DNA from 2 places in the Pandoraea oxalativorans genome. Region 1 is predicted to be linked to the other one. Evidence: predicted binding sites of a transcription regulator. Region 1 holds the regulator's gene; the other holds the start of a gene.

What was found. The regulator sigma-54, encoded in region 1, starts transcription at its own class of promoters, with help from an activator protein. The targets are predictions, from matches to a motif close to TGGCANGNAANCTGCTTT.
Region 2: nirB (nitrite reductase large subunit NirB) is a predicted target of sigma-54. The motif match lies at 1,656-1,673, and genes of this name have one in related genera.

Annotation. Positions count from the first base shown of each region.
Region 1 is NZ_CP011253.3:596,052-599,176, forward strand. It holds gene ptsN (PTS IIA-like nitrogen regulatory protein PtsN) at 64-519, opposite strand; gene hpf (ribosome hibernation-promoting factor, HPF/YfiA family) at 756-1,112, opposite strand; gene MB84_RS02790 (RNA polymerase factor sigma-54) at 1,254-2,744, opposite strand; gene lptB (LPS export ABC transporter ATP-binding protein) at 2,838-3,125, opposite strand, start outside.
Region 2 is NZ_CP011253.3:4,245,090-4,248,214, forward strand. It holds gene nirB (nitrite reductase large subunit NirB) at 1-1,489, opposite strand, end outside; gene MB84_RS18705 (MFS transporter) at 1,845-3,125, opposite strand, start outside.

The DNA of each region.
Region 1 (3,125 bases):
GAGCTACGGAATTCGTGTGTGTTCGCGGCGATTCGTACCGGTGCGCTGACGACGCGGGACGACTCAGGGCTTCCAGTTCGTCAGCGCGGCGTGGACATCGTTGGCGCTGGGCGCGTTGATCAGGATACTGCGCATCTCGGGGTCCGAGAGCAACTGCGCAATTTCGGACAGGATCTCGAGGTGCTGCTGCGTCGCTTGCTCGGGCACGAGCAACACGAACAGGAGGGAGACGGGCTGACCGTCGGGCGCTTCGAACGGAATGGCCTCTTCCAGGCGGATGAACGCGGCGGCCGGAAACTTCAGGCCTTTGATGCGTCCATGCGGAATCGCGACACCTTCGCCAAGACCCGTCGAGCCGAGACGCTCACGGGCGAACAGATTGTCGGTTACCACAGCGCGAGAAAGCCCGGCATTGTTCTCGAAGAGGAGGCCGACCTGTTCGAACAGGCGCTTCTTGCTGGTAACGGACAGTCCAAGCAGGATGTTGGACTCGAGTATGAGTTTGGCTAAACGGTTCATCTTGTAATGCGGGCGAACGCATGGTCGCCCTCCAACCCCCGATTGACCTCGCATTATAGACCACTCGCCGCCGCGCTCGCGGCAAGTCACGGAAGTGGGGCGAACCATACAAAAGGGGCCGTTCAACGGCCCCGCGGTGGGTGATGCCAGACTTACAACAGACGGATATGCGCTAAGGGGGTTCCTTGCGGGTTTTCGTCGGTATCAGCCAATGCGATGACCACGCCTGAACGATGCTATTGCAGCGGTTCCGCCTCTGGAGGAAGTTCGTGGTGCTTGATGGCTTCGCGACCGTGATCCTGAACCTTATCCTTGTACTGCATTACCTTGCGGTCGAGCATGTCGATCAGCTTGTCGATGGCGGCATACATATTCTCGTCACACTTCTCGACGAAAATTTCCTTGCCCTTGAGAAACACCGTGACGCTCGCGATCTGGCGTCCGCTCTTCTCCTTGGTCTTGTCGACAGAGAGGATCACCTCGGCGCCAATGAGCTGGTCGAAATGATTCAACACGCGGTTAAGCTTGTTGACGACAAATTCGCGCAGCGACGGCGTGAGTTCGAGATGGTGTCCACTGATCTTCAGATTCATAGCTGCTCTCCTTGCTGAAATGCCGAAGTGCAGGCCGCGTCAACGTTGACGCTGGCTAGCGAGGGTGCGAGCCATTGACGTGACGCAATGTCGCACTGCGGCGTGATGCCCCAGCGGCCAACATGGCGCACCAGGACTGTCCTACAAAGATTTGCGCAAGTTCACTGCGGGGATTCGCATGGCCTCGCGGTACTTCGCGACAGTGCGCCGCGCCACCACAAAACCTTGCTCTGCCAGCAGTTCCGCGATACGGCTATCGGAAAGGGGGCTCTGCGGGTCTTCTGCTCCTATGAGTTGCTTGATGAGTGCGCGGATAGCGGTCGATGACGCAGCGCCTCCGGCTTCCGTTGCCACGTGCGATCCGAAGAAGTACTTAAGCTCGAAGGTTCCAAATGGAGTGAGCATGTACTTACTCGTTGTCACCCGTGAAATCGTGGATTCATGTAAACCCAGCGTATCAGCAATCTCGCGTAAAACCAAGGGCCGCATGCCGATTTCGCCATGCGTGAAGAAGTTCTTTTGACGCTCGACAATGGCTTGCGCCACCCGCAGGATCGTATCGAAGCGTTGCTGGATGTTCTTGATCAGCCAGCGCGCTTCCTGCAACTGCTGTTGGAGGTTGCCGGTTCCCGGATCGTTCCGGTTATTTCGGAGAATGCGCGCATACATCTCGTTGATGCGTAGACGCGGCATCACTTCCGGATTCAGCTCCGCCGTCCAGCCGCTCCCCTGCTTGCGTACCAGCACGTCCGGCACGACGTAGTCGGCCTGGGGCGCGCCGTAAGCCGAGCCCGGGAACGGGTCCAGCGAACGAATCAGCTGATGCGCGGCGCGCAGGCCGTCTTCGCCGACACCCAGCAGGCGGCGCAAACGCGTGTAATCGCGCGCGGCCAGCAGTTCCAGGTGATCGGTGACGATGCGCAGCGACAGCGTACGCACAGCGCTTGCGGGCAGTCGCTGAAGCTGCAGGCGCAGGCACTCGGCCGGGCTGCGGGCGCCCACGCCCGCCGGGTCGAAACTTTGCAGTAGCGCCAGCGCCGCGTTGATCTCTTCCGTTTCGAGCGCCAGCTCCTCGGGCATTTCGGCCTGAATCTCGTCGAGCAGGCTACCAAGGTAGCCGTCTTCGTCCAGGGATTCGATCAGGAATTCCACCAGCGCGCGGTCGCGCGGTGAGGCCTTGGTCAGGCGCAGTTGAGCCAGCAGATGTTCACGCAGATTGGGATGGTCGACGTGCAGCTGCGGACGCGCATTGTCGTCGTCGTCCGATGCGCTGCCGGAGCGGGCGAAGTCGTTCAGGCTCCAGTCGCTGCCGTTATCCGGCGCGTTGTCGTCGAAGCGGGCCTCGCCATCGAGTTCGCGTGCTTCGTCGTGACCGTTAGCGGCGTCGGGGCCGTTGTCGTTCGAACCGCTGGACGACGAACCTCGCTCGTTGCGTAGCGACCCGTCTGTGCCCACACGTACCGAACCGGCGAGCCAATCGTCCTCGCGTTCGAGCATCGGGTTCTGGGTGAGGGCGTGCTCGACTTCCTGCTGAAGTTCGAGCGTCGACAGTTGCAACAACCGGATCGATTGCTGCAACTGCGGCGTGAGGGTCAGGTGCTGCGAGGTGCGGAGTTGAAGAGTCGGTTTCATAGCGGTCTCGCCTTCATTGTAGAGGCTTTGTCACGCCAACGGAACCGTCCCTGACGCCTATCGGAGGCAGGGTTTACATGCGAAAAATCTGCTTTACATCCGGAAATTTTCGCCCAGATAGACGCGGCGGACGCTTTCGTCGGCGACGATCTGGTCAGGCGTGCCTGCGGCGAGCACCGAGCCTTCGCTGATGATGTACGCGTGATCGCAGATACCCAGCGTCTCGCGCACGTTGTGGTCGGTAATCAGGACACCGATGCCTCGGTCCTTGAGAAAGCGCACGATCCGCTGGATTTCCAGCACGGCGATCGGGTCGACGCCCGCGAACGGTTCGTCGAGCAATATAAATCGCGGTTGTGTGGCCAGGGCGCGTGCGATTTC
Region 2 (3,125 bases), 2.0 Mb from region 1:
CCGCGTGCGACAGATCGGTGCAGCCGCACACGGCCTTCTCCTTCGGCGCGGCGTCGTAGGTCGAGCCAAGCGTGCTCATCAGAATCTGTTCGCAAAGACCCGCGCACGATCCGCAGGAACTGGCCGCCTTGGTGTGCTTCTTCACCTCATCGAGCGTGAACAGGCCCTTCTCGGTGATGGCCTTGACGATGGTGCCCTTGCAGACGCCATTGCAGCCGCAGACCTCATCGGTATCGGCCATGGCCGATGCGCGATTCTGCCCTTGCGTGCCCACGTCGCCCACGCTCGACTCGCCGAACATGATGCGCTCGCGCAATTCGCCCAACGTACGTCCTTCGCGCAGCAGCTTGAAGTACCACGCACCGTCGGCCGTGTCGCCGTACAGGCAGGCACCGACGAGCTTGTCGTCGCGAATCACGAGCTTCTTGTAGACGCCGCTCGCCGGGTCCGACAGCACGATTTCCTCTGTGCCCTCGCCCCCCAGAAAGTCGCCCGCCGAGAAAAGATCGATGCCCGTGACCTTGAGCTTCGTGGACAAGACCGAGCCGCGATAGCTGCCGATGCCCATGAGCGCCAGGTGATTCGCACAGACCTTGGCCTGCTCGAACAACGGCGCGACGAGACCGTACGCCACACCGCGATGGCTCACGCATTCGCCCACGGCGTAGATGCGCGGATCGTAGGTTTGCAGCGTGTCCGAGACTACGATGCCGCGTGCGCAGTGCAACCCGGCCGCTTCGGCCAGCGTGGTATTCGGGCGGATACCTGCGGCCATCACAACGAGATCCGCCGCAATTTCGTCGCCGTTGCTGAACTTCACCGCGCGCACGCAGCGGTTCTCGTCGCCGAGAATCTCCGACGTCTGATGCGACAGACGGAACACAAGGCCGCGCGCTTCGAGCGACTGTTGCAGCAGCTTGCCTGCCGTGCTGTCGAGCTGACGCTCCAGCAGCGTGTCGGCCAGATGCACGACTGTGACCTCCATGCCGCGCAGCTTCAGGCCGTTCGCCGCTTCGAGTCCGAGCAGTCCACCGCCGATCACCACCGCGTGACGCTTCACTTTGGCCGTCTCGATCATGATTTCGGTGTCGCGAATGTCGCGATAGCTGATCACGCCATCGAGATCCTTGCCCGGCACCGGCAGAATGAAGGGGCTTGAGCCGGTCGCGATCAGCAGACGGTCGTACGGCGCTTCGGTGCCGTCGGCGCAGCGCACCACGCGGCGCCGACGATCGATCTGTGTGACCTCGCGCCCCAAATGCAACGTGATGCCCTTCTGCGCGTACCAGTCGAGCGGATTGAGCACGATGTCCTTGAACGCCTGTTCGCCAGCGAGCACCGGCGAGAGCAGGATGCGGTTGTAGTTCGGATGCGGCTCGGCGCCGAACACGGTGATGTCGTATTGGTTCGGCGCAATCTCAAGCAGCTCTTCGAGCGTACGGATGCCGGTCATGCCGTTGCCGATGACGACCAGACGAGGTTTGCGCATGCTGTCTTCTCCTGTTGCGCCTGCAGCGCCCGAAAAACAAAACGGCGTCCATCCGTGCCGAAGCACAGAGGGACGCCGTTGTCCTGTGGGTACGTCGTAGGCTGTCCCGCCCGACGTCGCACCTGAATTCGTTGCCGGCGACGCCTTTGCCGCTGGCACTAACGCTTACGCAACAAGCGTGCCAGCACGTGAGACATCAGCCACCGAGCATTGTCTGGCAAGGAGAAGATCAGAAGTTGTCTATGGGAAATGCCCGAAAATGGAGTGAAGAAACGTCAAATCTGCTGCACCGCACCAGTGCATGACGCGGGACCGCCGCCCCGCGCGCACCAACTTGATGCCAGCATGCGGTGCGTCAAGCGGCTTCCTTCGGCTTGGCATCTGGCGATTTATGTCCGCTGACTTGTGCGCCAGCATCGTGCGGCAGGCGTATGCCGTCGATCAGTGCGAGTAAAGCAATCGCAGCCATGACGACGAACGTCCAACGGAAACTCGCGGTGCTGAACGGTGCGGCACCCGCCACTTCCGTGAACTTGAGGATGAGCGCACCGAGCGCGATGCCCATGCCCGTCATCATCTGCTGAAGCGCGGAAGACAGCGTCGCGGCGCCGCTCATGTCGTCGGGCGGCACGTCGGCGAACGCCATCGTGGCGAGCGTCGTGAACTGCATCGACCGGCAGATGCCGCCGAACAGCAGCACGAGCGCGACGATCCAGAACGGCGTCGTCGACGACAGTGCGGCGCACATCAAGAAGCCGATCACGACAAGCACACCGTTGCCCAGCAGCACACGACGGAAGCCGAAGCGCTTAAGGATGGCTGTCGTTGCGGGCTTGATGCCCAGATTGCCCGCGAAGAGTGCGAGCATCAGCAGGCCGGACGTCACCGCGCTCAGACCGAACGCCAGTTGAAACATCAGCGGCAGCAGAAACGGAGCGCTGCCGATCGTCATGCGAAAAAGCGAACCGCCCCACACCGTCACGGCGAACGTCTGTACGCGCATGGCCGCCAGATTGATGAGCGGGTGCGGCGTGTGCAGGAAGTGCCGGATCGCCCCGCCCATCGAGAGCAATCCGACGGCCAGGCAACCGACCACCATCGGCCAGTCGGCGGGCGTGCGGCTCGCCAACTCGACGCCGAACATCAGCAAGCTCGCGCCGACGCCACTCATCACGAAGCCCGGCCGATCGAAAGGTTTGCGCTCGCCCGGCGAGGGGCCGACCAGCCACAACGCGCCCGCGAACGCCGCGAGGCCCAGCGGCACGTTGATCAGGAAAATCCAGTGCCAGCTCCACGTCGATGAGATGAAACCGCCGAGCGCGGGACCGAGGACCGGCGCGGCGAGGCCCGGCCACGTGATCGTTGCGATGGCGCGCACCAGCTCCGGCTTGGGCGTATTGCGCAGCACGACGAGTCGCCCGACCGGCACCATCATCGCCCCGGCCAGCCCCTGAAGCACCCGGCAGGCGGTGAACATGCCGAGGCCCGTGCTCATCGCGCACAGCACCGACGCCAGCGTGAAAAGTGCGATGGCGGCGGGGAACACGCGACGCGGCCCGAGCCGGTCCGCCAGCCAGCCGCTCGCCGGTATGAACGCAGCGAGAGCGACGAGATAAGCCGAGAGACCAATGGACAG